Regions from separate parts of the Microbacterium sp. 05N427 genome, predicted to be linked through region 3. Evidence: riboswitches for the same ligand, from Rfam matches in the RefSeq annotation. Region 3 holds a riboswitch; each other region holds the start of a gene.

Region 1 (11,780 bases), on a different contig from region 3:
CGACGCTGGCCGCCGACACCCCGATCCGGCTGCTGCCGATCCCGCCGTCGGTCGTCGACGCCGTCAACGCGGCGCATGCCGGGGCCTACCGTCAGGCGGACTTCCCGATCGGCGGCTACGGCATCGACGCCTCCACGGTGACGATGACCGTGCCGAACTACCTGGTCACCCGCGCCGATGCGCCGGAAGGGCTCATCCACGATGCGACCGCGGTGCTGTTCGATGAACGCGTGACGATCGCCCGGCGCGCGCCGGCGGCCGCGCTGCTCGATCGACGGCAGGCGATCTTCACCGACCCGATCGCGCTGCACACCGGCGCCGTGCGCTACTACCGCGAGACCCACGACTGACGCTCGCGCGCGGATCTCGACCGCTGCGAAGCCTGTCGAGGTATCTGCACCCGCCTCAAGAAAGGCTCAAGGAACCCCACGGGATCGCGGGCGCTCAATAGCCTCGGGACGTCGGAGCCCTGGGGTTCCGGCATCAGCCCGAGCCATCCGGCCATTCGATTCAACGGAGAGTCAGCCATGACCGACGTCACCCCCGCTGCCCCGCTCGTCGTCGTGCAGAACGTGCAGAAGCACTACGGCGACTTCCAGGCGCTGACCGACATCGACCTCACCGTGCACAAGGGCGAGGTGGTCGTGATCATCGGCCCCTCCGGATCCGGCAAGTCCACGCTCTGCCGCACCATCAACCGTCTGGAGACCATCACCAGCGGGTCGATCACGATCGACGGCAAGGAGCTGCCCGCAGAGGGCAAGGGCTTGGCCCAGCTGCGCGCCGACGTGGGCATGGTGTTCCAGTCGTTCAACCTGTTCGCCCACCTGACGATCCTGGAGAACGTCACGCTCGGGCCGATCAAGGTGCGCGGGCTCAAGAAGGCGGACGCCGAGAAGGAGGCGATGCAGCTGCTCGAGCGCGTCGGCGTCGCCGCCCAGGCCTCGAAGCTTCCCGCGCAGCTCAGCGGCGGCCAGCAGCAGCGCGTCGCGATCGCGCGCGCCCTCGCTATGCACCCCAAGGTCATGCTCTTCGACGAGCCCACGAGCGCGCTGGACCCGGAGATGATCACCGAGGTCCTCGACGTCATGATCGAGCTGGCCGCGAGCGGGATGACGATGATCGTCGTCACCCACGAGATGGGCTTCGCCCGCAAGGCGGCGAACCGGGTCGTCTTCATGGCGGACGGTCGGATCCTCGAGGAGGCCGAGCCCGACCAGTTCTTCACGAACCCGCAGTCCGACCGGGCCAAGGACTTCCTGTCCAAGCTGCTCACCCACTGACCTGATCCCCGCACCACAGCACCTGCACCGAAGGAGAAGCACATGCGAAAGTCACGGATCCTCACCGGCATCGGCATCGCGGCCGTCGCCCTGATCGCCCTCACGGGCTGCAACAGCGGCAGCCCCACGAGCCCCGGAGCCACGGGGGAGGGCAAGTCCCCGACGAGCGACAAGCCCCTGTTCGAGGTCGCCAAGGACGTCAAGCTCGAGGGCAGCCCCACGTTCGACCGGATCACCAAGAACGGCAAGATCACGATCGGCGTCAAGGAGGACCAGCCCGGTCTCGGCTACAAGGACGCCACCACCGGCAAGCGCACCGGATTCGACATCGACATCGCCCGCTGGATCGCCGCCTCACTCGGTTACAGCGAGGACAAGATCGAGTTCAAGGCGATCCCGTCGGCCAACCGCGAGCAGGCGATCGTGAACGGAGACGTCGACTACTACGTCGGCACCTACTCGATCACCGACAAGCGCAAGGCCGTGATCGACTTCGCCGGCCCGTACTTCGTGACAGGGCAGGGCCTGCTGGTCCGCAAGAGCGATGACACGATCAAGAGCGAGAAGGACCTGTCCGGCAAGACCGTCTGCTCGGCGACCGGATCCACGCCGCTGCAGAACATCCAGCAGAACTTCCCCGACACCAAGACCGTCGGACTCGACGTGTACTCGGCCTGTGTCGAGCAGCTCATCAACAAGCAGGTCGACGCGGTCACGACCGACCAGGCGATCCTGATCGGCTACGCGGCGCAGGATCCCGAGGAGCTCAAGGTCGTCGGCGAGCCGTTCACGACCGAGAAGTACGGCGTGGGCCTGGCCAAGGGCGACACCGCGTTCCAGACCTTCGTGAACACGATGTTCACCGATGGCGGGGACACCTGGAAGGCGATCTTCGAGCAGAACCTGGGCGCGAGTGGCATGAAGGTCACTCAGCCCGCTGTCGAGAAGTGATGCGAAGCGGCCGGCCGGACTGATCCTGTCGGCCGCTTCCCCTCCCGACGTCGTGTGACGTCACCCCTCATCCGAAGCCTCGAACTCGAAGGAGAGATCGCGTGGACGCACTCCTGGGCAACCTCGACCTGTGGGGCAAGGCGACCCTGAACACGGTCCTGCTCTTCCTCGGCGGCGGCGTGCTGGCGCTCGTGCTGGGCACCATCGTCGGCGCCATGCGGGTCTCGCCCGTGCCGATCGCCCGTGGCGTGGGCACCGCCTATGTGAACCTGATCCGCAACACCCCGCTCACGCTGGTCTTCTTCTTCTTCGTCTTCGGATACCCGAAACTCGATCTGCCGGACATCCCGTACGTCTGGCTGGCGATCCTGGCCCTCGGGATCTACACCGCGACGTACGTCGCGGAGGTTCTGCGCGCAGGCATCAACACGGTGCCGGTCGGCCAGGCCGAGGCGGCCCGCGCGATCGGCCTCTCCTTCGGGCAGGTCATGACGCTGGTGGTCATGCCGCAGGCGTTCCGCTCGGTCGTGCCGCCCATGATGAGCGTGTTCATCGCCCTGCTGAAGAACACCACCGTCGCCGCCGGCTTCTCGATCGTCGAGCTCGCAGCGCTCCGCGCCGAGGTCGCCGACTCGTACAACCGGCCGGGGACCGTGATGGAGATCCTGCTCTGGGTCGCCGTCGTGTTCATCGTCCTGGTGTTCCTGCTGAGCCTCGTGCAACGGCACTTCGAGAAGAAGTGGAGGATCGTCCGATGAGCGGCGCATCCGTTCTCTATGACGTACCCGGCCCCAAGGCCGTCCGGCGCAACCTCATCATCGGCGCAGCGACCGTGCTGGTCGTCCTCGCGGTGATCGGCTTCGTCGTCTACCGCTTCGCCGTGACCGGGCAGTTCGACGCCTCGCGCTGGAACCTGTTCACCTACTCGCTCGTGTGGCAGGGCATGGCTCAGGCGCTGTGGGCGACCGTCAGCGCGTTCCTCGCCGCGGCCGTCGGCAGCCTGATCCTCGGCTTCGTGCTCGCGATCGGCCGGGTCTCCGAGCACGCCTGGGTGCGAGTGCCCGTCACCGTCGTGATCGAGCTGCTCCGCGCCGTGCCGGTGCTGGTCATGATGATGATCTTCTACTACGGCATCAACTCCATCCCGGGCAGCACCTTCCGGATGACGCCGTATGCGGCGGTCGTGATCGGCCTCGTGCTCTACAACGGCTCCGTGCTCGCGGAGGCTCTGCGCGCCGGCATCGAGGCCCTGCCGAAGGGTCAGAAGGAGGCCGGCTACGCGATCGGGCTCCGAAAGTCCGGCGTGATGGCGTTCATCCTGCTGCCGCAGGCGCTGCGGGCCATGCTCCCGATCATCGTGTCTCAGCTCGTGGTCACCTTGAAGGACACCGCTCTCGGCTTCATCATCACTTACCCCGAACTCATCTACTACGCCAAGTACCTCAGCGGACAGCCGGGCAGGCCGCTCCTGCAGGCGGGCCTGATCGTCGCGGTCATCTACATCTCCATGTGCCTGATCCTCTCCGGGGTCGCGAAGTGGCTCGAGGTGCGCACCCGGCGCTCGCCGAAGGTGCACCACAATGCCGGTAACTCGGCAGCGGATGACGAATCGACTCTGACCGAGGTCATCGCCCTGCAGGGGCGCGCAGGCAGGTTCGACTCGGGCGGCGGGCAGATCTGAGACTCCGGCGCGCTCAGTGAGGGGCTGAGCGCGCCGGTACCCACCGGACGACGGCTCCGCCGCCCTGTAGCCTCGCTGTCATGGCGCACGTCGAACCGGTCTCCGCGTACCCGTCCGCCTCGAGCAGGACGCTCGAGCAGTGGCTCGATCCCGAGCTGGGGGCGCAGTACCCCCCGGAGTTCTCCACCCGGCTGCGCGAGATCGCGGACGCGCGGGCCCGTGTCGCCGGGATGTGGGCGGCCCTGGTGAGCGTGGGTCTCGGGGCGGTGCTGTTCGCCGGGGTGCTGTTCGCCGTCACCGGCCGAGCAGTGTCGACCGTGCCCTGGATGATCGTCGGCGTGGTGCTCGCGGCGCTCGGCGGGTGGTTCCTCAGCCGGGTGCGACGTTGGGTGCCGCGGCCCGGGGCGTGGGTACCCGTCCGGGGGCCGGGGGACCTGCGGGGCGGACTGTGGGCGGCGGGAGGGATCCTGTTCGTGCTCAACGTGTTCCTGGTGATCGGCGCGGTGACGTCGGGAGGCGTGTTCGCGATGGTCCTCGTCGATCTCGGGCTGGTGCTCCTGCTCGTCTCCGGCTTCGTCGTCCCGCCCACGATCGTCGGCCGCAGCAGGCCGACCCTGCGGCGGCAGACGCAGAAGGATCCCCGCCTCGCCGCGACCCTGGAGCGCGAGCGACTGTCGTGGACGCCGGTCGGGCGCACCGAGATGTTCGGGCCGCTCTGAGCGGCCGGTGGCGAGCGGGCCCGGTGCCGGCGCGCCGGTAGACTCGGTTCTCGTGTCCGACAACGCACAGAACACTTCCGAGATCACGCCCGAGGCGGTGGAGACCGCCGTCGAGGCCGCGCTCGCCGCGATCGGGTCCGCGGCCGACACCGCCGAGCTGAAGGCGGCACGCGCCGCCCACGTCGCCGAGGGGTCGCCGCTTGCGATCCTCAACGCGTCCATGCGCCAGGTCGCGCCCGAGCACAAGGCCGCGTTCGGCAAGCTCATCGGCCAGGGCCGTGGGCGCGTCACGCAGGCGCTCGCCGCGAAGGAGGCGGAGCTGGCCGAGGCCGAGACCGCCGCGCGGCTGGAGGCCGAGCGCGTCGACATCACCGCGGTCGCCTCGCGCAGCCGCGTCGGCGCCCGGCACCCGCTCACCCTGCTGCAGGAGCAGATCAGCGACGTGTTCGTCGGCATGGGCTGGGAGATCGCCGAAGGACCAGAGCTCGAGCATGAGTGGTTCAACTTCGACGCGCTGAACTTCGACGTCGACCACCCGGCACGTCAGGAGCAGGACACGTTCTACGTTGACCCGCCCTCCCGGCACCTCGTGATGCGCACGCACACCAGCCCGGTGCAGGTGCGCTCGATGCTCGACCGCGAGGTGCCGATCTACGTGCTGTGCCCTGGTCGGGTCTACCGCACCGATGAGTTCGACGCCACGCACCTGCCGGTGTTCACCCAGTTCGAGGGCCTCGTCGTCGACAAGGGCATCTCCATGGCGCACCTCAAGGGCACGCTCGACCACGTCGCGCGTCAGCTCTTCGGCCCGGAGGCGGAGACCCGCTTCCGCACGAACTTCTTCCCCTTCACGGAGCCCTCCGCCGAGCTCGACCTGTGGCACCCGACCTTCAAGGGCGGCGCGCGCTGGATCGAGTGGGGCGGCTGCGGCATGGTCAGCCCCCACGTGCTGCGCGCGGCGGGGATCGACCCCGATGTGTACAGCGGCTTCGCATTCGGCATGGGCGTCGAGCGCGCGCTCATGTTCCGCAGCGACGTGCAGGACATGCGCGACATGGCCGAGGGCGATGTCCGTTTCAGCGAGCAGTTCGGGATGGTGGTGTGATGCGCGTCCCGCTTTCGTGGCTGCGTGAGTACGTGGATGTGGCCGAGACGGCCACGCCGGACGACGTCTTCGCGGCGCTCGTCTCCGTGGGCTTCGAGGAGGAGGAGCTGCACGGCTTCGACATCTCGGGCCCCGTCGTGGTCGGACAGGTCCTGTCCTTCGAGGAGGAGCCGCAGTCCAACGGCAAGACCATCCGCTGGTGCCAGGTCGACGTCTCCGAGGCCAACGGCGGTGTCCGCGGCATCGTCTGCGGCGCGAGCAACTTCGCCATCGGGGACAAGGTCGTCGTGACCCTGCCCGGCGCCGTGCTGCCCGGCCCCTTCCCGATCGCCGCGCGCAAGACCTACGGACACGTCTCCGACGGCATGATCGCCTCGGCCCGCGAACTGGGTCTCGGCGACGAGCACAACGGGATCCTGATCCTCTCCGAGCTCGGCATCGACGCCCCCGTCGGCACCGACGCGATCGCCCTCCTCGGTCTGGACGACGTCGCGGTCGACGTGAACGTCACGCCGGACCGCGGTTACGCCTTCTCGCTCCGCGGCATCGCCCGCGAGTACGCGCACGCGACAGGAGCGGCCTTCCGCGACCCCGCCGACCGCGACTTCGCCGAGCTGCAGCCCGGCAGCGGTCGCACCGCCGTGGTCGAGGACGCGGCTCCCATCCGCGGCGCCGCCGGCGCGACCGAGTTCGTCACCCGCGTGGTGCGCGGCGTGGATCCGTCCCGTCCCACCCCGCCGTGGATGATCGCCCGCCTCACGCTCGCGGGCATGCGCTCCCTCGGCGTGCTCATCGACATCACGAACTACGTGATGCTCGAGCTCGGCAACCCCGTGCACGGCTACGACCTGGACAAGCTCGACGGGAACATCGTGGTCCGCCGCGCCGTGCAGGGCGAGAGGATGGTCACCCTCGACGGCCAGGAGCGGATCCTGCACGCGGAGGACCTCCTCATCACCGACGGCTCAGGTCCGATCGGCCTCGCCGGCGTCATGGGCGGCGGCACGACCGAGATGAGCGGGACCACGCGCAACGTGCTGATCGAGGCGGCGACGTTCGATCCGATCACGATCGCGCGCTCCGCCCGTCGGCACAAGCTGCCCAGCGAGGCGTCCAAGCGCTTCGAGCGCGGAGTGGATCCGCTCATCCCGTTCGCCGCCGCGCGCCGCGTCGCCGACCTCATGGTCTCGCTCGCCGGGGGCACGCTGACCGAGGAGGGCGGCGCGCTCTTCGCCGAGGTCTTCATCGAGGGCATCGACCTTCCGGCCGGTTTCGTGCAGGGCCTCATCGGCGTGGACTACACCGACGCCGAGGTGACGGGCGCCCTCGAGACGATCGGCGCCGAGGTGACGGCGGCCGACTCCGGCTGGAACGTCATCCCGCCGAGTTGGCGCCCTGACCTCACCGACAAGTGGTCGCTGGCCGAGGAGGTCGCGCGCATTCACGGACTGGACCGGATCCCGTCCGTGCTCCCGACGCCGCCGTCCGGCCGCGGACTCACCGACCTGCAGCAGGGCCGGCGTCGCGTCGCGAACGCCCTGGCCGCCGCAGGGCTCGTGGAGACCCCGGCGTTCCCGTTCACCACCGAGGAGCAGAACGACCTGCACGGCTCGGCCTCGGGGGATCGCATCCCCGGCGTGCGCCTGGCGAACCCGCTCGACGGGCAGGCGCCGTTCCTGCGTCGTTCGCTGCTCCCCGGTCTGCTGCAGATCGCGCACCGCAACATCGCGCGCGGTCTCGTGGATCTCGCGATCTTCGAGACCGGCGTCGTGTTCCTGCCCGAGCCGGGCGTCGTCTACGGCACCGACGAGGTGCCGCCGCTCGGCGTCAAGCCCTCGGATGACACGCTCGCGGCCCTGGACGCCTCGATCCCGCCGCAGGCCCGCCTCGTCGCGGCCCTGTTCACCGGGCACGTCACCCCCCGCCAGCCGGGGCGCGCGGCCGAGGAGTACGGTCTCAGCGAGGCGCTCGACGCTGTGCGCGTGATCGCGGAGGCGGCCGGCGTCGAGATCGACGTCGTGCAGGGGAGCCGCGCGGCTCTGCACCCGGGACGCACCGGCGTGCTGCAGGTGCGCGACGCTTCGACAGGCTCTGCGACCGTGGTCGGCTACGTCGGCGAACTGCACCCGCAGGTCTCGGCCGACGCCGACCTGCCGGGGCGCGCGGTGGTGCTCGAGCTCGACCTCGACCGGGTTCTGGCCCTGGCGGGGGAGCGCGTGGTCGCGGCATCGCTGTCGACCTACCCGGCCGCGACGCAGGACGTGTCGCTCGTGGTGGACGCGGGAATCCCCGCCGCCGAGGTGAGCGCGGCCCTGTCCGAGGGCGCGGGCGCGCTCCTCGAGTCCGTCCGCCTCGTCGACGACTACCGCGGCGAGGGCGTGGCGGACGGATCCAAGAGCCTGAGCTTCGCGCTGCGCTTCCGGGCCGATGACCGCACCCTGACCGCCGCCGAGGCGACCGAGGCGAAGCTCGCCGGCGTCGCCGTCGCGACCGAGCGCTTCGGGGCTCAGATCCGCGACTGAGACGCGACGCACGCACGACACGGGAACGCCTGCACGACCGGATCCACGGATCCATCGTGCAGGCGTTCTCTCGTCGCGCATCCGTCGCGTGACGGGAACGGATCCGGATCCATCGTGGTTCGGACCGAGCCGTCCTGGCTAGACTGACCGGCAGTGACACGGGGTGCCGCATCCGCGGCTGAGAACACACCCGTCGAACCTGATCTAGGTCGTACTAGCGAAGGGATGTCGCGATGAGCGCGCGTCTGGAAACAAAGTCCGAATCCGTGGTGGAATCCGCCGCGGACCTTCTCGCGGAGCTGCGGGCGGAGCCCCCGCTCGTGCACTGCATCACGAACTCGGTGGTCACCGGGTTCACCGCCAACGTGCTGCTCGCGCTGGGAGCCGCGCCCGCGATGGTGGACATCACGGGGGAGGCCGGCATGTTCGCCGCGATCTCGTCCGGGCTGCTGGTGAACCTCGGCACTCCCACGCCCGAGCAGCGCTCCGCGAGCCTCGAGGCTGTCGGCGGTGCGCGCACGGCCGGCACCCCGTGGGTGCTTGATCCGGTCGCGGTCGGCGCACTGCCGGTGCGTACGGCGCTGGCGCAGGACCTGCTCGCCCTGCGCCCCACGGTCATCCGCGGCAACGCCTCGGAGATCCTCGCCCTCGCCGGCCAGAGCCAGGGCGGGCGCGGTGTCGATGCGCTGGACGGCACAGAGGCCGCGGCCGACGCGGCCCGAGACCTGGCCAGGGTCACCGGGGGAGCGGTGGCCGTGTCCGGCCCGGTCGATCTCCTCGTCGACGCGGATCGCGAGGTCCGCATCGCGAACGGCGACGTCCTGCTCACCCGTGTCACCGGCGGCGGCTGCGCGCTCGGCGCGGTGATGGCTGCCTTCCTCGGCGCCGCGCGACGGACGGGCGACAGCCCTCTGGTCGCCGCCGCTGCGGCCACGCTGGTCTACACGCTCGCCGCCGAAGACGCTGCGGCGCGGTCGGGAGGACCCGGATCCTTCGCCGTCGCCCTGCTCGACGACCTCGCCGCGATCCGGCCGGAGTCCCTCGCGGCGCGCGCCCGGGTCGACGTCGTGACGATCGAGACCGCGGGGGCCACGGCATGACGCTCGCGGACGTCGCCACCGCGCCGCGCCCCGCGCGCACCGCGCAGGCGGGCGCCCGGCGCCGGCTCACGGCCGACGACCTCGCCCTCTACCTCGTCACGGACCCCGTGCTGAGCGGCGCACGCGGTGTGCCCGCCGTCGTCGACGCCGCCGTGGCCGGCGGCGTGCGGATCGTGCAGCTGCGCGACAAGGACGCCGATGACGGGTCGATCGTGGAGCAGCTCGTCGAACTCTCCGAGGTCATCGCCGGTCGGGCACTGCTCGTGGTCGACGATCGTCTCGACGCCGTCGTGGAGGCGCGGCGCCGAGGCGCGCGCGTGGACGGCATCCACATCGGTCAGTCGGACGTGTCGCCGCTCGTCGCCCGTTCGGTGCTGGGCCCCGACGCGATCGTCGGGCTCACGGCGAACCAGCCGGCGCACCTCGAAGCCGCGATGGCGCTGCCGGCGGGCACGGTCGATTACCTGGGCGTTGGCGTGATCCACCCCACGACGACCAAGCGCAACCATCCGCCGGAGCTCGGCGTGGCGGGGTTCGCCGCGTTCGCCGCGGCGAGCCCGTTGCCGTGCGTCGCGATCGGTGGCATCGAGCGGACCGACGCGGCTGCGCTCCGCGCCGCGGGAGCGGCGGGGGTCGCGGTGGTGTCGGCGCTGTGCGCGGCGCCGGATCCGCGCGTCGCCGCACGCAAGCTGCTGCGCGCCTGGGGCGCGGGCGGGGTGCCCCGCGTGCTCTCGATCGCGGGCAGCGACCCGTCCGGCGGGGCGGGAATCCAGGCCGACCTCAAGGCCATCGCTGCGAACGGCGGCTACGGCATGGCCGCGATCACCGCACTGACCGCACAGAACACCCGCGGAGTCAGAGGCGTGCACGTCCCGCCCGCCGCGTTCCTGCGCGCCCAGCTCGACGCGATCAGCGACGACGTGCGGATCGACGCCGTGAAGATCGGGATGCTCGCCGGATCCGCGGTGATCGCCGAGGTCGGATCCTGGTTGCAGGAGCACCGGCCGCCCACCGTCGTGCTGGATCCGGTCATGATCGCCACCAGCGGCGATCGGCTGCTGGACGCCGAGGCGGAGCACGCGCTGCGCGCCCTGCTGCCTTTGGCCGATCTCCTCACACCGAACCTGCCGGAGCTCGCCGTCCTCGCGCGAGAGCCCGCGGCCACGAGCTGGACCGGCGCCCTCGCCCAGGCGCAACGGCTCTCGGCCGAGACGGGTGCGCTGGTGCTCGTGAAAGGCGGGCACCTCGGCGGCGACGAGGCGCCCGATGCGCTCGTCGGTCCCTCCGGGCCGGTGCGCGAGTATCCCGGATCCAGGATCCGGACGGCCAGCACGCACGGCACCGGCTGCTCGCTGTCCGCCGGGCTCGCGACCCGCCGGGCGGCCGATCACGACTGGCGGGATGCGGTCGCCGAGGTGCGGTCGTGGCTGCGGGAGTCGATCGCCGCCGGCGCCGGACTTCAGGTCGGATCCGGTCACGGCCCGGTCAGCCACTTCGCCGGGCTGTGGCGGCGCGGAGGCCTCGAAGCCGCTCCTGGCCGCGCGGCGATCGCCGCGGAGTGGTGGTCCTCGATCGCCCCGATCCGTCGCGCGATCGACGACCTGCCGTTCCTGCGCCGCCTCGCCGACGGGAGCCTGCCGGAGACCTCGTTCCGCTGGTACCTCGCGCAGGACGCCCTGTACCTGCGCGACTATGCGCGCACGCTCGCGGAGGCGGCGCGCATCGCACCGGACTCGGCCGAACAGGCCTTCTGGGCGCACTCCGCCGAGCAGTCCGTGATCGGCGAGCTGCAGCTGCACGCGAGCATGCTGTCGCCGGAGGGAGTCGGCGACGAGACGTTCCGCGCAGATCCCGCGCCCGCGACGGTCGCCTACCTGGACCACCTGCGCGGTGCGGCGTTCGACGGCGACTACCGGGTGCTCATCGCCGCGCTGCTGCCGTGCTTCTGGATCTACGCCGATGTCGGCACGCGGCTGCACGCGCAGGCGGGAGGCGACCCGGCGCATCCGTTCGCGTCGTGGCTGGACGAGTACGCGGACCCGCGTTTCGCGGAAGCGACGGACGAGGCTATCCGGATCGTCACGGCGCATGCGGCCGCCGCGGATGAGCGCACGCGCGAGCGGATGCGGATGGCGTTCCTGCGCTCCAGCGAGCACGAGCGCGCCTTCTTCGCCGCCGCCGGTCCCTGAGCGCCCTTCGTCTCGCCTTCGGCTCGCTCAGGGACCGCTGCGCGAGACGAAGGACGATTTGGACGAGAGCGCCCTCTCGCGATATCGTCACCGCATGCTTCCGGCTCCGCACGCGACCACCCAGACGGGTGCTGCCGCGGTGCGTCGACGCCGTACGGGCGACCGCCGACTCTAGGCGACCCTGCGCTCCCGCGTCGACGCGGCGGAGTGTCGGCGTCGCCGCCTCCGGC
Region 2 (6,562 bases), on a different contig from region 3:
CGGGCGACGGCCTGAGCCTCAGCTCCAGACGAACCGGAACGTTCCGAGCAGCACCGCGGCGGTGATCGACAGCGCCATGATCGCCGCGCCTCCGGCGAGCGCGACCGCATCGCGTCCGGAAAGGCGGGACGGCCGCGACCAGGTGCGCGGGATGTCGGATCCGAATCCGCGCGCCTCCATCGCGAGGGCGAGCTTGGTGCCCCGTCGCACCGCGAACACGAGCAGCACGAACGACATCGTGAAGAAGCGCCGCAGCGCACCGCGGTCCCCCACCCCGCGCGCCCGGCGGACGAGCGACATGGTGCGCCAGTCGTCCAGGAAAAGGCCGAGCATCCGCGTGCCCGCGAGCACGCCCAGCACGAAGCGGCTGGGCAGATGCGCGACCTGGGCGAGGGCATCGGCGAGCTCGGTCGGATCCGTGCGGGCGAACAGCAGGATCGTCGGCAGCCCCAGGGCCACGACGCGGATCGATACGGCGATCGCGAGCTGGATCGACGCCTCGCTGATGTGCGCGAAGCCGAAGCTGAAGAACACGTGCCCGCCCGGGGCGGCGTAGAGCAGCATGCTCACTCCGGCGACAGGCGCGATCACCAACAGCAACGCGAGCCGGCGCAGCACGGTGCCGATCCGCAGTCCGGTGAGCGGGATGCACAGCAGCTGCAGCGCGATCGCGACGAGTCCGCTCACGACATCGATCGACGCGAACAGCGGCACCGAAAGCAGCAGCGCCAGCAGTATCCGGCTGACGGGGTTGACTCCGTCGATCCAGGCCCGATCCGGTTTCGAAGCGCGCACTGGGCTGCCTTCGGCCGAGATATCGAGCGTCTTGCGCGCTTCGAAACCCGTGCTCATGCGGCCAGCTCGATCCGGTGGCCGCCGAGATGGCGGATCACGTCGGCGTCGTGGGTGACTGCGATGACGGTCGTGCCGCGGGCGATCTCCTCCTGCAGCAGGCTCACGATGCCGATCCAGCCCCGGCGATCCTGCCCGAACGTCGGCTCATCGAGCACGATCACCGCGGGCGCGGCGGCCAGCACCGTCGCGACCGAGAGCCGGCGCTTCTGCCCGCCCGACAGCGTGAACGGGTTCGCAGCGGCGAGAGCGGTCAGTCCGAGCCGCTCCAGCAGGGCGTCGACGACCGCGTCGATCCGAGCCTTGTCCCAGCCGAGCGCGCGCGGTCCGACCGCGAGCTCGTCGCGCACGGTCTGGGTGAGGAACTGATGCTCGGGATCCTGGAACACCGTCCCGATGCGAGTGAGCAGCTCGCGCGACGTCCAGCGGATGGGATCCAGCCCCCGCCGCCCCCGGAGCCTCTCCGCCGCCTCGACGGTGCCGTCGAGCGCATCGAGGAGTCCGGCGAGCGTGAGGGCGAGCGTGGACTTGCCCGCCCCGTTCGGACCGACGATCACGGTCGCCGCGCCATCCGGCACCACGAGGTCGAGCCCGCGCTGCACGGCATGCCGGCGGTCACGCGTGATCGCGAGGGCACGGGCCCTGAGGACGGCGGCATCCGGGACGGGATCCGCCACCGGCAGTACCGGCAGGCCCACCGGATGCCCCGGCACCCACACGCCCGCGTCCGCGAGGGCGTCGCCGTGCACCCGGAACACGTCGTCCGGGGCCCCGTCGGCGAGGAGCCCGCCGTCCGCGCCGACCACGATCACGCGGGTCATCAGATCCGCCCAGACCGCGGTGCGGTGCTCGATCACCACGAGCGTGGCGCCGGTCGCCGCCACGACGTGCTCGACGCTCGCTCGGATCTCCTGCACGYCGTCGGGGTCGAGGTTGGCCGTCGGCTCATCGAGCAGCAGCAGCCCCGGCCGCATCGCGAGGGCCCCGGCGAGCGCGAGCCGCTGCTTCTGTCCGCCAGAGAGCGCCGCCGTGGACCGGTCCAGCGGCACGTCGAGACCGACCGCGTCCAGCGCCTCCACGACGCGAGCGGGGATGTCCTCCGCGGGCACACCGAGGTTCTCGCAGCCGAAAGCGACGTCGTCGCCGACCTTGCTCAGCACGACACCGGCATCAGGATCCTGCAGGACCAGCCCGATCCTGCCCCGCTGGCCCTCCGGATCGGATCCGTCGACGTGCAGGGATCCGCGGCTCTCACCCTCATCGGCATCGCCGAGCAGCCCCGCCATGCCGGTCAGGAGCGTCGACTTGCCGGCACCCGACGCACCGAGCAGGAGCACCCTCTCCCCCGGCTCGATCGTGAAGGTCACGTCGCTGACCGCGGGCAGGCGGCGGCCGGCGTAACGCCAGCCCCACCCGTCCGCGACGACGCGAGCGGCACCCGCGGTCATGTCAGACCTCGCGGCGGAGCTCGCGTCCCGCGGCGAAACGGCTCAGGGCGCCGGTCGCGGCGAGAGCGCGCACGAGCAGCCATCCGAGGACACCGGTCAGCAGCGCGCCCGAGACGACGAGGGCGCCGAGGTAGATCGCGTTGAACTCGGCCGACTTCAGGATGTTCGGGGAGCTGCCGTAGAACAGCTCGAACAGCCAGGCGCCCGCAGCGGCGGCCACGCCGGCGAGCGCGGCGACGGGCAGCGAGAACCGGCGGTACAGGAAGATCGCGAAGATCAGCTCGGCCCCGAGGCCCTGCGCGATGCCTTCGAGCACCGTGGAGACGCCCCAGATGTTGCCGATCAGCATCGACACGATCGCCGCGACGACCTCGACGACGAGGGCGGCTCCTGGCTTGCGGATCACGAGCCCGCCGACCACGCCGCCGAGCAGCCAGATCCCGACCGCGATGCCGCCGAGGCCAGGGGTGAGGCCGTCGGCCGCGGTGAACCAGGCATAGCCGATCGTGTTCCAGACCCAGAAGATCAGGCCGATGGCGACGCCGAGCACGGCGGCCACGACGATGTCGACGACGCGCCAGTTCAGGCGGCGTGCGACCGCCCCGCTGCTGTTCACGTTCTGTGCGGTTGCAGATGCATGCATGTGAAATGCTCCTCCCTGCGCCGGCATGATCCGGATCAGGTTCGACGGTCGAAGCGCGATTCGCTCCCTCTCAGCCCGGCTCGCCGGACTCCCGTGGTGATCCGCCCATCCTATCCCCGCCGGGGCGCACCGGCGACCTTCTCGTCACACGGCGTGACGCGAGAACGCCCGCGATACCTGCCGTTGACAGGGCTGCCAGATACGGTAGGGGGGTGAACAATGACGACGGTCCGGGGGCCGCCCAGGTCGATCCGAAGATCGCCGACGCCGACGCACCCGCTGTCGACGCCTCCCGCGCGGCCGTCGACGCGCTCGCGCCGGAACCGGCAGCCCTGTTCCCTGCCGCACCGGAGCGGCCCGAGCCTGCCTCGCTGTTCCCTCCGCGGGAGACCCCCGCTCCGGAACCGCTGTTCCCCGCGCCGGACTTCCCCTCTTCTGCGCCGCTGTTCGGAGGCACCGCGGATCCGGCGCCGTCGGCATCAACGGTCGCCCAGAAGGATCCGGCGATCGAGAGCGCGCCGATGCCAGAGGCTCCTGCTGAGTCGCCTGCCGCGGGCGGGGTCGCGACGATGTCCGAGACGCCCGCCACGGACGCGGCGGTGACGCCCGCCACGACGGATCCGGCCTCGGTCGAACCGTCGGCTGCGCCGGCAGAAACGGCCCCCGCCGTCGCCACCGCCCCCGCCGCCGCCGCATCCCCGGCAGCCGGATCTCCGGCCGTCGCTCCCACCGCCCCGACCCGCGCCGCACGGCCGCTGCCCTCGGCATCGCTCGTCCGCGGCCCCGACCGCCCGCCGGCCGCCGCGCTCTCCTGGGTCGACGTGACTCGGGTCGGCGCAGGCAACGCCGCAGCCGCGGCTCCGTCCCGTGCATTGCTGGACGATGTCCCGCACCGCAGCCTGGCCCGACCGGGAGTGCTGCTGCCGTTGGGCGGGGTGCTCGCCGTGATCATCGCGTACGGCGCCACGACCGCGCTCTGGCCGCTCAACGCCGTGCAACCCGTCGCGGCCCCCGTCGCGTTCCAGCCCCCCGCCGCTCCCGCGGCCGCCGCAGCCTGGCCTGCCACGGGCAGCGCCGCGGTGGGCGTCGCCGGCATCGGCACGATCGCCTCGGCCGAGCAGCACGCTCCGATGGCGAGCATCACGAAGCTCGTGACGGTGCTCGCCTCGCTCGACAAGATGCCCCTCAAGGCCGGTGAGCAGGGCCCGTCCTTCGCGTTCACGCAGGCCGACAGCGACGACTACTGGAGCTACCTCCGCCAGGACCAGTCCGCGCTCGACGTCCCGGTCGGCGGATCCCTCACGCAGTACCAGCTGTACGAGGGGATCCTGCTCGGGTCGGCGAACAACTACGCCGACCGCCTCGCCCGCGAGGTGTGGGGCTCGGATGAGAACTATGCGGCCGCCGCGAATCAATGGCTGAGCCAGCACGACCTCGCCGACATCACGGTCGTGACCCCTTCAGGCTTCGACTTCGGCAACGTCTCGACCCCGCGCGCGCTCATCCAGCTCGGTCAGATCGCCGAGAAGAACCCGGTGGTCGCCGGGATCGTGAAGCAGAAGAGCGTCGAGCTGCCCGGCGCGGGTGTCGTGAAGAACACCAACGGACTCATCGACGATGCCGGCATCGTGGGCATCAAGACCGGCACGATCGGCGACGGCGCCGATACCCGCTACAACCTGCTCTCGGCCAAGGACGTCACGGACGGGGACGCCGTCGTACGGATCTACGTGGCCGCCCTCGGGCAGGACAGCGATGCGGGTCGGGTCGACGCCTCGCGTGCGCTCTACGCCGGTCTCGAGGCGGCGCTGAAGGACCAGCCGCAGACGGTGGACAAGGGCGCGACGCTGGGCACGGTCGACACGGCGTGGGGCGAGACCACCCAGGTGGTGGCCGCCGAGAGCGCCCGCGTGGTGCTGTGGAATGGCGCCTCCGCAACGGCGACCACGAAGTTCTCGCTCGGGGACGGCTGGAAGGCCGGCGAAAAGGCGGGCACGCTCAGCCTCAAGGGCCCGCTGGACTCCGCCTCGGTGCCGCTGGAGCTGCGTACCGCCCTGCACGGCCCGAGCTTCTGGTGGCGTCTCACCCACCCGCTCGAACTGTTCGGCCTGACGAAGTAGGCCGACGGATCCGGACTGCCGCCCGCTTTCTCGGTTCAGGTCGCACTTTCTCCGCTCAGGTCGCACTTTCTGCCGCTAAAGCAGGCGCAGAACGGCACAAATCGCGACCTGAGCGACAACACGACCTCTGACGTGAGCCGTCACGCCACGAGAAAGCGCCGCCGCCCTGCTAACAGGACGACGGCGCTCACGTCGGTGCGGACGAGGTCAGACTCTGTCGTCCTCGATCTCCCACGACGAGTTCTCCGGCGACTCGGCCGACTCGATGACGCGCTCGGCGACGGCGACCGGGGCGGTCCCCGCACCGATCACGGCGGCGGCACCGGCCTCGACCTCGGACGCGACGGATCCGTCCACCGGAACCGTGACGGTGCCGGTGACGAGCGCCTCGTCGGCGTCGGTGTCGCTCGCGGCCTGCTCGAACTGCGACTGGTACAGCCGCCAGTACGCGCCCTGCGCCGCGATGAGCTCCTCGTGGTTGCCCTTCTCCACGATGTCGCCGTGCTCCATCACGAGGATGAGGTCGGCATCACGGATCGTGGACAGGCGGTGCGCGATGACGAACGACGTGCGGCCGTTGCGTAGCGCCGCCATCGCGTGCTGCAGCAGCAGCTCGGTGCGGGTGTCGACCGCCGACGTCGCCTCATCCAGGATGAGGATCGACGGCTGAGCGACGAAGGCGCGCGCGATCGTGATCAGCTGGCGCTCGCCGGCCGACACGTTCGAGGCGTCCTCGTCGAGCGTCGTCTCGTAGCCCTCGGGCAGCGCGTGCACGAAGCGGTCGACGTACGTCGCCTTCGCGGCGTCGATGACCTCGTCATCCGTCGCCGTGGAACGGCCGTAGCGGATGTTCTCCCGGATCGTGCCCGCGAACAGCCACGGATCCTGCAGCACCATGCCCGTGCGCGAACGCAGGTCGGAGCGCTCCATCTGCGCGATGTCCTGCCCGTCGAGAAGGATCCGCCCGCCGCTCAGTTCGTAGAACCGCATGATGAGGTTCACCAGCGTGGTCTTGCCCGCACCGGTCGGGCCGACGATCGCGACCGTCTGGCCGGGCTCCACGCGGAACGACAGATCCGTGATGAGCGGGCGATCCTCGGTGTAGGAGAACGCGACGTGCTCGAACTCGATGACGCCCTTCCCGTCGGTGACGGTGGGTGCGTCCTCGGCGTCGGGGTCCTGCTCCTCCGCGTCCAGCAGCTCGAACACGCGCTCTGCCGAGGCGGTGCCGGACTGCACGACCGCCGCCATGCCGCCCAGCTCGCTGAGCGGCTGGGTGAACTGCTGCGAGTACTGGATGAACGCCTGCACGTCACCGAGACGGAGCTGGCCGCTCGCGACCATGAGGCCGCCGAGCACCGCGAGGCCGACGTAGGTCAGGCTGCCGATGAAGGTCATGGCCGGCATCATCAGCCCGGATAGGAACTGGGCCTTGAACGCGGCCTGGTACAGCTCCTCGTTCTCGACCTGGAACTTGTCCAGGGCGTCCTTCTCGCGAC
Region 3 (11,780 bases):
CATCGAACTCGACGCGCTGGTTCTCGTCGAGCGAGCGGTAACCGGACGAGGTAATGGCGGAGTAGTGCGCGAACACGTCAGCTCCACCGTCATCGGGGGAGATGAAGCCGAAGCCCTTCTCCGAATTGAACCACTTAACCGTGCCCTGAGTCATGTACTGCCTTCTTGCTTGGGCTTACGCCGGCGCAAATGCGTCGACGATGCTAACGCTATCCGAGTCGACCCGCATCGCAACACCCCGAATGACAAGGTGACGAAAATGTTGCAACAGAGATCACGGGCGGGATCCGCTCCCGGAGCCGCCGGAGCGCCCGAGGCGTCAGCACGCGCGCCCGGGAAATGGAGCGGGTCCCCACCGCGGGGGGAGCGATGGGGACCCAGGACGACCGGAGGGTGCGTCTGAAAACAGCATAACCCATGTTCGTCGGCTTTGTCCCCCAAAAGGGGGACAAAATCACGAAGTCGGCGGTATCATCCCAATACATCGGAATACTGGGGACGAAGCGGCCCCCCCGGGGGATCCATTGGGGACTGGATGCGCCGAGGGGGCCATTGCACGCACTGGCCGCCGGTCTCTGGGGAAGACCTTCCACCCTCGCTGGGGACGTCGGGCGGGAGCAGCCGTCTTCACGTGCGTGCGGTTCACACTAAGCGAGCGTGCGCACCCCTGTCCAGGACGCACAGGCGCGGCGATCGGAAAACGCTCTCAATCGGTCAGAGAGCGCCATTCCTCCGCGAGAAGCCCATAGTTCATGCCATCCATCCACTCTCCGCTGCGATGCAGCGCGGTGCGGCGGCTGTGCTCCTCCCGCCGCATTCCCAGGCGCTCCATCATCCGCCATGACGGCTCGTTCGCCGCGAAGCAGCCGGCGTGGACGCGGCGCAGCCCGAGCTCGGTGAAGCAGGCGGCCATCACCGCACGCACCGCCTCGGTCGCATACCCACGGCCCTGTTGAGCGGGATCCATGGCCCAGCCCAGCTCCGCCTGCACGCCTGCGGCCTGCGGGAGCACCTCCGTCTGCGCCCACGCGTCCTCGACGCGCAGCATGAGGTCTCCGATCACGCCGACGCCGGGAAGCTCCACGACCAGGGTGATCGCGAGCCGTTCCGGATCCGCGAGGTGCGCGCGGAACGCCTCCGCGTCGGCGGGGGCCGTGCTCAGCCACCGGCGCACCTCGTCGAGGCGGCGGTAGCGCCACACCGCGTCGGAGTCGTCCGGCGTGCTCGCGCGCACGATGAGCCGCTCCGTGCGCAGCGGGAGGGTGAGCCGGTCCAGGGTGGGGGAGGTCATGCCTCCAGGCTAGAGTCCGGATCCGACATGCGGGCGCCGCGCACCTGGACGAGACCGTCCAGCGCCTGCAGCAGGCGCGCGGCGCCGGGACGATCCGGCGTGGTGCGGGTGTGCACCAGCACGTTCATTGCAGCGAGCACGAGCGACACCGCGCGCACGGCCTCGTCGTGATCGACGGCCCGACGCTCGGCCAGCTCGATGAGCTGCTCCCGAACGGACCCCATCCACTGCGAGAACGCGGGCAGCAGCTCGGGCCGGCGGATGAGCAGCTGCTTGATGCGCTGGCGGTCCATGCCTTCGTCCATCGACGAGCCGACCACTTCGCACAGTGCGGGCACGAGCTCGCCACGGGCGCGCAGGAACCGCTTGACCACCTCGCCGCCGGCGCCGGACTCCGGCAGCTTCAGAGCCGCCGCGGCCTTGGAGGGGAAGTAGTTGAAGAAGGTGCGCGGCGAGACGTCGACGGCCTCGCAGATCTGCTCGATCGTGGTGCGGTCCAGCCCCTGCTCCTCGACCAGGCGCAGCGCGGCCTCATGCAGAGCCTGACGGGTCTGCTGCTTCTTGCGCTCGCGCCGGCCTTCGCCGGCGGTGTTCGCGATGCTCATCTTCTTCTCCTCGTACGCGAAGCCGGGGCGGGACGTGCCCGCCCCGGCTGCATCGCTCAGGCGCTCTGGACCCTGATCGTACCGGTCTCGCTGACGCCGGCCTCGTCGGCCTGCTCCTGAAGCGCCGAGCGGGTGCGCAGCGGCGGCGCCTTGAAGAACCAGCTCAGCACGAACGCGAGCATCAGCACGCCGAAGCCGACCCAGTAGATGATGTCGATCGCCTGCGTGAAGCCCACCATGAACGGCTTGGTGAGCACCGGGTCCGCGCCGTTCAGGAACGAGGTGTCGCTGACCGAGCCGCTGGATCCGCTCGACGCCTTCGAGGTGCCCTTGTCGATCTCCTTGACGATGCTCGGCACGAGCTGGTCGACCCAGTGAGTGCGCTGGTCCTTGTTCGACCAGTCCACGACGACCTTGCCGTCCTGCACCGTCGCATGCCCCCCTTCCGCGACCTGCTTCAGGGCCGCGGCCTCCGCACCCGGAAGCGCCTCCGCGACCTTCTGGTCGATCACGGTCTGCGCCGCGGCAGCCGGGACCTGACCCGCCGCGACGGCCTGGTTCACGCCTTCGGTCACCTTCTGCGTCACGGCCTGTCCCGCCGCGGTCTTCGCCGCGGTCGCGCCCTTGTCGAGCTGCGCCTGGATGTTCTGCTCGAGCGGGCCCGTGATCGGCGTCCACAGCTGTTTCATGACGGCCTTGTTCTGCTCCTTGCCCGCCACGGCGGGATCCAGAGCCGCGTTCAGCGCGGCGGTCAGGGTCGGCTTGTCGGCCATGCTGTGCGTGATGTTCAGCGGAAGCAGCGTGAACAGGATCGAGAGCATGATCGCCGTACCCAGCGTTCCGCCGATCTGGCGGAAGAAGGTCGCGGCGCTCGTGGCGACGCCCATGTCGGGCGCGGACACCGCGTTCTGGCTCGCCATCGTGAGCGACTGCATGAGCTGACCGAGTCCGAGACCGACCACGAACATGCCGATCATCATGAACCACACCGGCGTGCTGGACGAGACGAAGGTGAGCAGCAGGAATCCGAGAGCGGTGCACAGCGTGCCGGTGCGCGGGAAGATGCCGTACTTCCCGGTGCGCGACGTGATCTGACCGGCGGCCATGGACGACGTCATGAGGCCGACGACCATCGGCAGCATGGCGAAGCCGGATTCGGTGGGGGTCAGGCCCGCGACGATCTGCATGTACAGCGGGATGGTCATCATCGCGCCGAACATGCCGAAGCCGACGAGCACGCCGATGACGGTCGCCATCGAGAACGTGTTGGAGTGGAACAGGCGGATCGGGATGATCGCGTCGTCCTTCATCGCGATCTCGATCAGCACGAAGGCGATGGCGCCCAGGCCGCCGATGACGTAGCAGGCGATCGCGGCGAACGAGGACCAGCCCCACTCACGGCCCTGTTCGGCCACGAGCAGCAGCGGTACGAGCGCCACGATCACGGCCGTCGCTCCCCACCAGTCGATACGCGGGTTCTTGTGCGTTCCGACCTTCGGAAGGTGCAGGAACGCGATCACCATGCCGAGCGCGATGAGGCCGATCGGCAGGTTGATGAGGAATACCCAGCGCCATCCCGAGATCCAGAGGATCTCGTTCGCGCCGGCGAACAGACCGCCGACGAGCGGGCCGATCAGCGAGGAGATGCCGAACACGGCGAAGAAGTAGCCCTGGTACTTGGCGCGCTCGCGCGGAGCGAGGATGTCCGCCATGATCGCGAGCGGCAGCGACATCAGCGCGCCGGCGCCGATGCCCTGGAAGGCGCGGAAGCCGGCCAGCATCAGCATCGACGTCGAGAATGTCGACAGCACGGATCCGAGGATGAACACCGTGATGCCGAAGATGAACAGCGGTCGGCGACCGAAGATGTCGCTGAGCTTGCCGTAGATCGGCACCGAGATCGTCGAGGTGATCAGGTAGGCGGTGGTGACCCAGGCCTGCTGATCGAGGCCGTGCAGGTCATCGCCGATCGTACGGATCGCGGTTCCCACGATCGTCTGGTCGAGCGACGAGAGGAACATGCCGGCCATGAGGCCGTAGATGACGAGCAGGATCTGCCTGTGCGTCATGATCGGGGCGTTCTGCTTGCGCTCCGTGCGCGTCGCCCCTGTAGTTGCTGTCGCGGTGGACATGGAGTCCCTTTCACGTGGATCGAGGACGCCGTCGCCCGTCGTCGACACCCGTCGCTTCGAGCGCCGACGTTGGCGGCAAGAATGTTGCAGCCATGCAAGATTACACGAAAGGAAAGGTTGCGCAAACGCAGAATCCCTATGAGGTTGCTGGATCCTGCCCGACCGGGACACGGCGGACGCAGAGTGCGCGCACCCCGCGGCGCAGCCGTGCTGCGCGTTGCGTGTACTGTGTCGGTATCCACACGGGTGCCCTCGCAAGGGCTGAGATCGGGCTGACGCGGCTCGAACCGTTCGAACCTGTCCGGGTAATGCCGGCGAAGGAAGTAGGAGCCCTCATGGGATCTCGCGATTCTGCGCGCGCGCTCGCGCATCTGCACGACTCCACGCACGACCTGCACGTGCCCGTCACCCGGATCGCGCTGGATCCGTCGCCGGACGGGACGCAGAACCCGCCGGTGACGATCTACCGCACCGAAGGACCGGGGAGCGATCCGGTCGTCGGCCTGGCCGCGCTGCGGGAGCGCTGGATCGCGGACCGCGACGACACCGACGCGTATCAGGGCCGGGCGCGCGATCTGCACGACGACGGCCGCTCCGCGATCCGCCGCGGCGCCGCCTCCGCGGAGTGGCGCGGCGTGCGGCGGCCGGTCCGCCGGGCCCGTGCCGGACGCACGATCACCCAGATGCGGTACGCCCGCGACGGCCTGATCACGCCCGAGATGCGCTTCGTCGCGCTGCGGGAGAGCTGCGATCCCGAGCTGGTCCGCGCCGAGGTCGCGGCCGGCCGGGCGATCATCCCGAACAACGTCAACCACCCCGAGTCCGAGCCGATGATCATCGGAAAGGCGTTCCTGGTCAAGATCAATGCGAACATCGGCAACTCCGCGGTGACGAGCTCGATCGCCGAGGAGGTCTCCAAGCTGCAGTGGGCGACCACCTGGGGCGCCGACACCGTGATGGACCTGTCGACGGGCGACGACATCCACACCACGCGCGAGTGGATCATCCGCAATTCGCCGGTCCCGATCGGCACCGTGCCGATCTACCAGGCGCTCGAGAAGGTCGACGGCGACGCCTCGGCGCTCACCTGGGAGATCTATCGCGACACCGTCATCGAGCAGTGCGAGCAGGGCGTCGACTACATGACCGTGCACGCCGGCGTGCTGCTGCGTTATGTGCCGCTCACCGCGGACCGGGTGACGGGGATCGTGTCCCGCGGCGGGTCGATCATGGCCGGCTGGTGCCTCGCGCATCATCAGGAGAACTTCCTCTACACGCACTTCGACGAGCTCTGCGAGATCTTCGCGCAGTACGACGTCGCGTTCTCGCTGGGCGACGGGCTGCGGCCCGGATCCATCGCCGACGCGAACGACGCCGCCCAGTTCGCCGAGCTCGACACGCTCGCCGAGCTGACGAAGCGGGCGTGGACGCACGACGTCCAGGTCATGGTGGAGGGGCCGGGGCACGTGCCTTTCCACCTGGTGCGGGAGAACGTGGAGCGGCAGCAGGAGCTGTGCGACGGCGCCCCGTTCTACACTCTCGGCCCCCTGGTGACCGACGTCGCCCCTGGCTACGACCACATCACCTCGGCGATCGGCGCGACCGAGATCGCGCGCTACGGCACGGCGATGCTCTGCTACGTGACGCCGAAGGAGCACCTCGGACTGCCCGACCGGGATGACGTGAAGACCGGGGTCATCACCTACAAGATCGCCGCGCATGCCGCCGACCTCGCCAAGGGCCACCCCGGTGCGCGTGACCGCGACGACGCGCTCTCGAAGGCGCGCTTCGAGTTCCGCTGGCTCGACCAGTTCGCGCTGTCGCTGGATCCGGACACCGCAGAGGCCTTCCACGACGAGACCCTGCCGGCCGAGCCGGCCAAGACCGCGCACTTCTGCTCGATGTGCGGGCCGAAGTTCTGCTCGATGCGGATCTCGCAGGACATCCGGGATCGCTTCGGCGACGGCGCGGAGCAGGAGCGCATCGCCGGCATGGCGCAGAAGTCCGCGGAGTTCGCCCAGGCCGGGGGACAGGTCTACCTGCCTATGCCGACCGTCGGATCGCGGTAGGACAGGATGCTGCGCAAGGGCGCCGCCGTGGAGAGCGACGGCGACCGCATCGTCGTGGTCGGCGCCGGGATCGTCGGGCTGAGCATTGGGTGGCGGGTCGCGCGGACGGGTCGCCGCGTGGTGCTGTGCGACCCGGATCTCGCCCGCGGCGCCACATTCGCCGCCGCGGGGATGCTCGCGCCGGTGAGCGAGTACCACTATCAGGAGGACGAGCTGCTGCCGCTGCTGCTGGCGTCCGCGGCGCGGTATCCGGAGTTCGTGCGCGCGCTCACGCCCGAGGGCCGGCCTGCCGAGGAGACGGCCGGCTACCGGCCCGGCGAGACCCTGCTGGTCGGGGTCGATCAGGGCGATCGCCGCGCGCTCGCGGATCTGCACGCCGCGCACACCGCGCACGGGCTCGCCGCCGAGCCGCTGACCGCCCGGGACGCCCGCGCCCTGGAACCGCTGCTCGGCCCGCGCGTCACGAGCGCCTACCGGATCCGCGGCGACCATCAGGTCGATCCGCGCGTGCTCGCGGCGCGGCTGCTGCAGGCCCTCGAGGCCGACGACCGGGTGCGGATCGTCCGGGAGCGCGTGACGGAGCTGCGGCGCGCGTCGGCGGATCCGGATGCACGGGTGACCGGCGTGCGTCTCGCCGGCGGAACGGTGCTGGACGCGGACGAGGTCGTGCTCGCCAACGCCCTCGGCGCCGGTGCGGTGGCCGGCCTGCCCGTGCCGCTCGGCCCGGCGCTGCGGCCCGTCCACGGCGACATCCTGCGCCTGCGCGTACCGGAGAGGCTGCGGCCGCTGCTCGGCATGACGGTGCGCGGCCTCGTGCGCGGTGAGAGCGTCTACCTCGTGCCGCGGCGCGAGGGCACACTCGTGATCGGAGCGACGCAGCGCGAGGACGGGCTCGACGGCGTCTCGGCTGCGGGCGTGCACCGGCTGCTGCGGGACGCGCAGGAGCTGCTGCCGGCCGTGGCAGAGCTCGAGCTCCTCGAGACGACCGCGCGGCCTCGGCCGGCCACACCGGACAACGCGCCGCTGCTGGGTCGGGTGCGCGGCGGACAGGGCGCCGACATCCCCGGCCTGATCGTGGCGACCGGCTTCTCCCGGCACGGCGTGCTGCTCGCCCCGATCGCCGCCGAGATCTGCACGGGCCTCGTCGAGGGCCGCGCAGATCCGCTTGCGGCGCCGTTCCGGCCTGATCGATTCGCAAAGGCACCGTCCGCCGCCGCAATGCCGCCCGTCGTCACGCCACCTGTCGCCGCGCGGTCCACCGCCCCCGCACCAGAAGGAATCCTCCGATGATCGTCCTCACCGTCAACGGCGAACCGCATGCCGCCGCGGCACCGCTCACCCTCGCCGATGTCATCGCCGACCGCACCGGGATCCGCATCGCCGCCGACGGGAGCACCCCCGACGGCGCGGCGCTCGGCCTCGCCGCCGCCGTCAACGCGTCGATCGTGCCACGCAGCGCCTGGGCCGCAGCCCGGCTCGCCGACGGTGACGCCGTCGAGATCGTCACCGCGACGCAGGGAGGCTGAACATGGGATCCGACCTCCTCGAGATCGACGGCGTCGCGCTGTCGTCCCGGCTGATCATGGGCACCGGAGGTGCACAGAGCCACGCGGGCCTCGGCGCGGCCCTGGACGCATCCGGCACCGAGCTCACGACGGTCGCGATCCGCCGCCACGATCCCTCCGCCGACGGCTCGCTGTTCCGGCTGCTCTCCGACCGCGGCATCCGGCTGCTTCCCAACACCGCCGGCTGCCTGACTGCACGGGAGGCCGTGCTGACGGCCGAACTGGGCCGGGAGGCGCTGGGCACGCACTGGGTCAAGCTCGAGGTGATCGCCGACGAGGACACGCTGCTCCCGCACGGCGCTGAGCTCGCCGCGGCGACCGAGCAGCTCGTGACGCGGGGCTTCTCGGTGTTCGCGTACACGAACGACGATCCGGCGCTCGCGCGACACCTCGAGGAGCTCGGCGCCGTCGCGGTGATGCCCTTGGGTGCGCCGATCGGCACCGGACTGGGGATCCTGAACCCGCACAACATCGCGCTCATCGTCGAGCGCGCCACGATCCCCGTGGTGCTCGACGCCGGTATCGGCACAGCCTCTGATGCGGCGCTCGCGATGGAGCTCGGATGCGACGCCGTGCTGCTCGCGACGGCGGTGACCAGGGCGCAGGATCCGGTGGGCATGGCGACCGCGTTCCGACATGCGGTGATCGCCGGGCGGCTCGCGGCGCGGTCGGGGCGGATCCCGCGGCGCACCCGGTCTCTCGCGTCGTCGCCGATGGACGGGCGGCCCGACCTGTGAGCGCGATCTCCGACGGCTCCGAGCGGCTCGCCCCCCTGGTCGCCCCGGCCACGCCGCTGACGGACGAGGAGGCGGACCGTTACTCCCGGCACATCCTCCTGCCGGAGTTCGGCGAGAGGAGCCAGCGCCGGCTGAAGAACGCCCGCGTGCTGGTGATCGGCGCGGGCGGCCTGGGCTCTCCCGTCCTCCTGTACCTCGCGGCGGCCGGGGTCGGGACGCTCGGGATCGTCGACGACGACCGCGTCGAGCCCAGCAACCTGCAGCGCCAGATCGTGCACTCGACCGCCGATGCCGGGCGGCTCAAGGTCGACTCCGCGCGCGATGCGATCCTCGCACTCAATCCGCTGATCCGGGTGGAGACGCACCCGGTACGGCTGACCGCCGGCAACGCCGTCGACATCTTCGGGCGCTACGACCTGGTCGTCGACGGCGCGGACAACTTCGCCACCCGCTATCTGGTGGCCGATGCCGCGGCGGTCGTCGGGATCCCCTGTGTGTGGGGCGCGATCCTGCGCTTCGGCGCACAGGTCAGCGTGTTCTGGGAGAAGCACGGCCCCGGCTATCGCGACCTCTACCCGGACGCGCCTCCGGCAGGTTCCGCCCCGTCCTGCGGCGAGGCCGGTGTGCTCGGCATGCTCTGCGGCGCGGCCGGATCCGTGATGGCGGCCGAGGTCGTCAAGCTCCTCACCGGGATCGGGCGGTCGCTGATCGGCCGGCTCTCGACGTTCGACCTCGCCCAGGCGCGTTGGCGGGAGTTGCGGATCGTACGAGATCCCTCCCGCCCCGCCGCGGCTGCACCGGATCCGGACTCCGCCTTCTGCGCCGTGCCGGGTGCAGTCCGGCCGCTCGGCGCCGCCGAACTCCGGGCGGTGCTCGCGGAGCGCTCGGCCGGGCGGGCGGCGTTCGCGCTCGTGGACGTGCGGGAGCCGGAGGAGTCGGCGCGCGGCCAGATCCCCGGCTCGCTCTCCGCGCCGCTGAGCGCGCTCGGATCGGACATCGCAGCGCTCGACGGCGTCTCCCGGGAGAGCAGGGTCGTGCTGTACTGCAAGGCCGGAGTGCGCGCACGCACGGCGGCGCGGATCCTCGGCGAGGCCGGCTATCGCGACCTGGATGTGCTCACCGGCGGCATGACGGCCTGGGCGGCGTCCCGCGACTGACCCCCGATGAGCCGGCGCCCAGGCTCAGCCCGCGGCGCGCAGCAGCGCTCCGCGGGCGGCCACGAGCTCCTCGACCGCCTCGAGCAGTCGCGCAGCGCCCGGCCGCTCGCCGCCCGCGGTGCCGTCGTGCACGATCACGCTGAGGGCCGCCATGGTGAGGGCGACCGCCGACATGGCCTCCGCGTCGTCCGCGCGCTCGCGGACCAGGGCGTAGTACTGCTCGCGGATCCCGCCCATCCACTGCGCGAAGGCGGGCATGAGCTCGGGGCGGCGCACGACCAGCGCCTTCATGCGCTTGCGCTGCTGCGCGTCGTCCATCGAGGCGCCGATGAGCTCGCAGAGCGCCGGAACGAGCTCGCCCTCGGCGGCGCGGAACGCGTCGGCGCCCTCGGGGGAGATCCCGCTGTCCGGCAGGTCGAGAGCGGCCGCGGCCTTGGACGGGAAGTAGTTGAAGAAGGTGCGCGGCGACACGTCCACCGCCTCGCAGATCTGCTCGACCGTGGTGCCGTCGAGGCCCCGCTCATCGACCAGACGCAGCGCGGCCTCGTGCAGTGCCTGCCTGGTCTGCTGCTTCTTGCGCTCGCGCCGGCCGCAGTTCTCCGCGTGCGGATCCGACCCGGTCAGCGCCTCTGTGTTGGTCATCGCTCTCCTCGAGAGCCGGGGCGGGCTCAGCCGCCCCGGCTCCGCTCAGGCCCTGTGGGTCCTGATGCTTCCGGTTTCGGTCATGCCGACCTTGTCCGCCTGTTCCTGCAGCGCGGAACGCGCGCGCAGCGGCGGCACCTTGAAGAACCAGGTCAGCACGAATGCGAGCAGGATCACGCCGAAGCCGACCCAGTACAGCGTCACGAGGCCGTGGATGAAGCCGATCATGAACGGCTTGCTGAGCGCGGCGTCCGCCCCGGTCAGGAACGACGTGTCGTTCACCGCAGTGCCGGAGGAACCGGATCCTGAGGCGTCGTTCTCCTTCTTCTTGATCTCGTCCTGCAGCGTCGGCACCAGCTGATCGACCCAGTAGGTGCGCTGATCGTGATCGGCCCAGTCGACCGAGACGGTGTCACCCTGCACGGTGGCGTGCGCCTTCTCGGCAACCGCCTTCACGACCTGCTCATGCGCGGCGGCCTCGGCCGCGGGCGTCGCCTCGGCGACCTTCTGCGCGATCACGGCAGGGGCGGCCGCGGCCGGCAGCTGGCCCGCCGAGACGGCCTGGTTCACGCCCGCGGTCACGGCGGTGGTGACGGCGGCGCCGGCGGCGGCCTTCGCCTTCGCGTCGCCCTCGGCCACGCTCTTGTCGAGCTGGGCCTGGATGTTCTCCGTCAACGGCGTGACCATCGAGGTCCACTGCTTGTCCATGATCCCGGCGTTCACCGCCTTGCCTGCGACGGCCGGATCCAGTGCCGCGTTCAGCCCGGCCGTGAGGGTCGCCTTGTCCTCGGTGGCATGCAGGATGTTGGCGGGCAGCAGCGAGAACAGCACCGAGAGCATGACGGCCGTGCCCAGGGTTCCGCCGATCTGGCGGAAGAACGTGGCGGCGCTCGAGGCGACGCCCATCTCGTGCGGGTCGACCGAGTTCTGGCTCGCGAGCGTCAAGGGCTGCATGAGCTGGCCGAGCCCGAGACCCAGGACGAACATGCCGAGGAAGATCTGCCAGAGCGGCGTCTCGTACCGCAGGAGCGTGAGCGAGAAGAAGCCCACGGCGGTGAAGAGCGTTCCCAGCACGGGGAAGATGCGGTACCTGCCGGTGCGCGCGGTGATCTGCCCGGAGACCAGGGACGCGATGATCAGGCCCACGATCAGCGGCAGCATCGACAGCCCCGACTCGGTCGGGTTCATGCCGACGACGATCTGCATGTACAGCGGGATCGTCATCATGGCGCCGAACATCGCGAAGCCCACGAGGACGCCGAGCACCGTGGCCATCGAGAAGGTGCGGGAGCGGAAGAGCTTCAGCGGAATGATCGCGTCGTCCTTCATGACCGCCTCGATCACGATGAACGCAACGAGTCCGACGCCGCCGATCACGTAGCAGGCGATCGACGCGGCGGAGTCCCAGCCCCACGCGCGGCCCTGCTCGACCACGATGAGCAGAGGCACGAGCGCCATGATCACGGCGGCAGCCCCCCACCAGTCGATCCGGGGACCCTTGTGCTTGCCGACCTTGGGCAGGTGCAGGAACGTGATCACCATGAACAGCGCGAACAGGCCGAGCGGGATGTTGATGAGGAAC

What was found. A riboswitch is a leader RNA that binds a small molecule or an ion and turns the genes downstream of it on or off. The one in region 3 is predicted to bind thiamine pyrophosphate.
Region 1: another riboswitch for thiamine pyrophosphate. It lies ahead of thiM (hydroxyethylthiazole kinase); the one in region 3 lies ahead of thiC (phosphomethylpyrimidine synthase ThiC).
Region 2: another riboswitch for thiamine pyrophosphate. It lies ahead of AC1DG4_RS07560 (ECF transporter S component); the one in region 3 lies ahead of thiC (phosphomethylpyrimidine synthase ThiC).

The regions. Positions count from the first base shown of each region.
Region 1 is NZ_JBFTMT010000007.1:319,500-331,279, forward strand. Features, by position in the region: gene AC1DG4_RS09650 (TAXI family TRAP transporter solute-binding subunit) at 1-350, shown strand, start outside; gene AC1DG4_RS09655 (amino acid ABC transporter ATP-binding protein) at 528-1,283, shown strand; gene AC1DG4_RS09660 (glutamate ABC transporter substrate-binding protein) at 1,326-2,234, shown strand; gene AC1DG4_RS09665 (amino acid ABC transporter permease) at 2,336-2,992, shown strand; gene AC1DG4_RS09670 (amino acid ABC transporter permease) at 2,989-3,915, shown strand; gene AC1DG4_RS09675 (hypothetical protein) at 3,996-4,634, shown strand; gene pheS (phenylalanine--tRNA ligase subunit alpha) at 4,687-5,739, shown strand; gene pheT (phenylalanine--tRNA ligase subunit beta) at 5,739-8,261, shown strand; TPP riboswitch at 8,411-8,504, shown strand; gene thiM (hydroxyethylthiazole kinase) at 8,495-9,361, shown strand; gene AC1DG4_RS09695 (bifunctional hydroxymethylpyrimidine kinase/phosphomethylpyrimidine kinase) at 9,358-11,550, shown strand.
Region 2 is NZ_JBFTMT010000006.1:177,300-183,861, forward strand. Features, by position in the region: gene AC1DG4_RS07545 (TetR/AcrR family transcriptional regulator) at 1-15, shown strand, start outside; gene AC1DG4_RS07550 (energy-coupling factor transporter transmembrane component T family protein) at 19-852, opposite strand; gene AC1DG4_RS07555 (ABC transporter ATP-binding protein) at 849-2,300, opposite strand; gene AC1DG4_RS07560 (ECF transporter S component) at 2,302-2,943, opposite strand; TPP riboswitch at 2,939-3,048, opposite strand; gene AC1DG4_RS07565 (D-alanyl-D-alanine carboxypeptidase family protein) at 3,156-5,063, shown strand; gene AC1DG4_RS07570 (ABC transporter ATP-binding protein) at 5,271-6,562, opposite strand, start outside.
Region 3 is NZ_JBFTMT010000001.1:102,974-114,753, forward strand. Features, by position in the region: gene AC1DG4_RS00485 (cold-shock protein) at 1-154, opposite strand, end outside; gene AC1DG4_RS00490 (GNAT family N-acetyltransferase) at 707-1,291, opposite strand; gene AC1DG4_RS00495 (TetR/AcrR family transcriptional regulator) at 1,288-1,896, opposite strand; gene AC1DG4_RS00500 (MDR family MFS transporter) at 1,953-4,028, opposite strand; TPP riboswitch at 4,261-4,368, shown strand; gene thiC (phosphomethylpyrimidine synthase ThiC) at 4,364-6,097, shown strand; gene thiO (glycine oxidase ThiO) at 6,104-7,387, shown strand; gene thiS (sulfur carrier protein ThiS) at 7,384-7,623, shown strand; gene AC1DG4_RS00520 (thiazole synthase) at 7,626-8,399, shown strand; gene AC1DG4_RS00525 (ThiF family adenylyltransferase) at 8,396-9,556, shown strand; gene AC1DG4_RS00530 (TetR/AcrR family transcriptional regulator) at 9,581-10,198, opposite strand; gene AC1DG4_RS00535 (MDR family MFS transporter) at 10,244-11,780, opposite strand, start outside.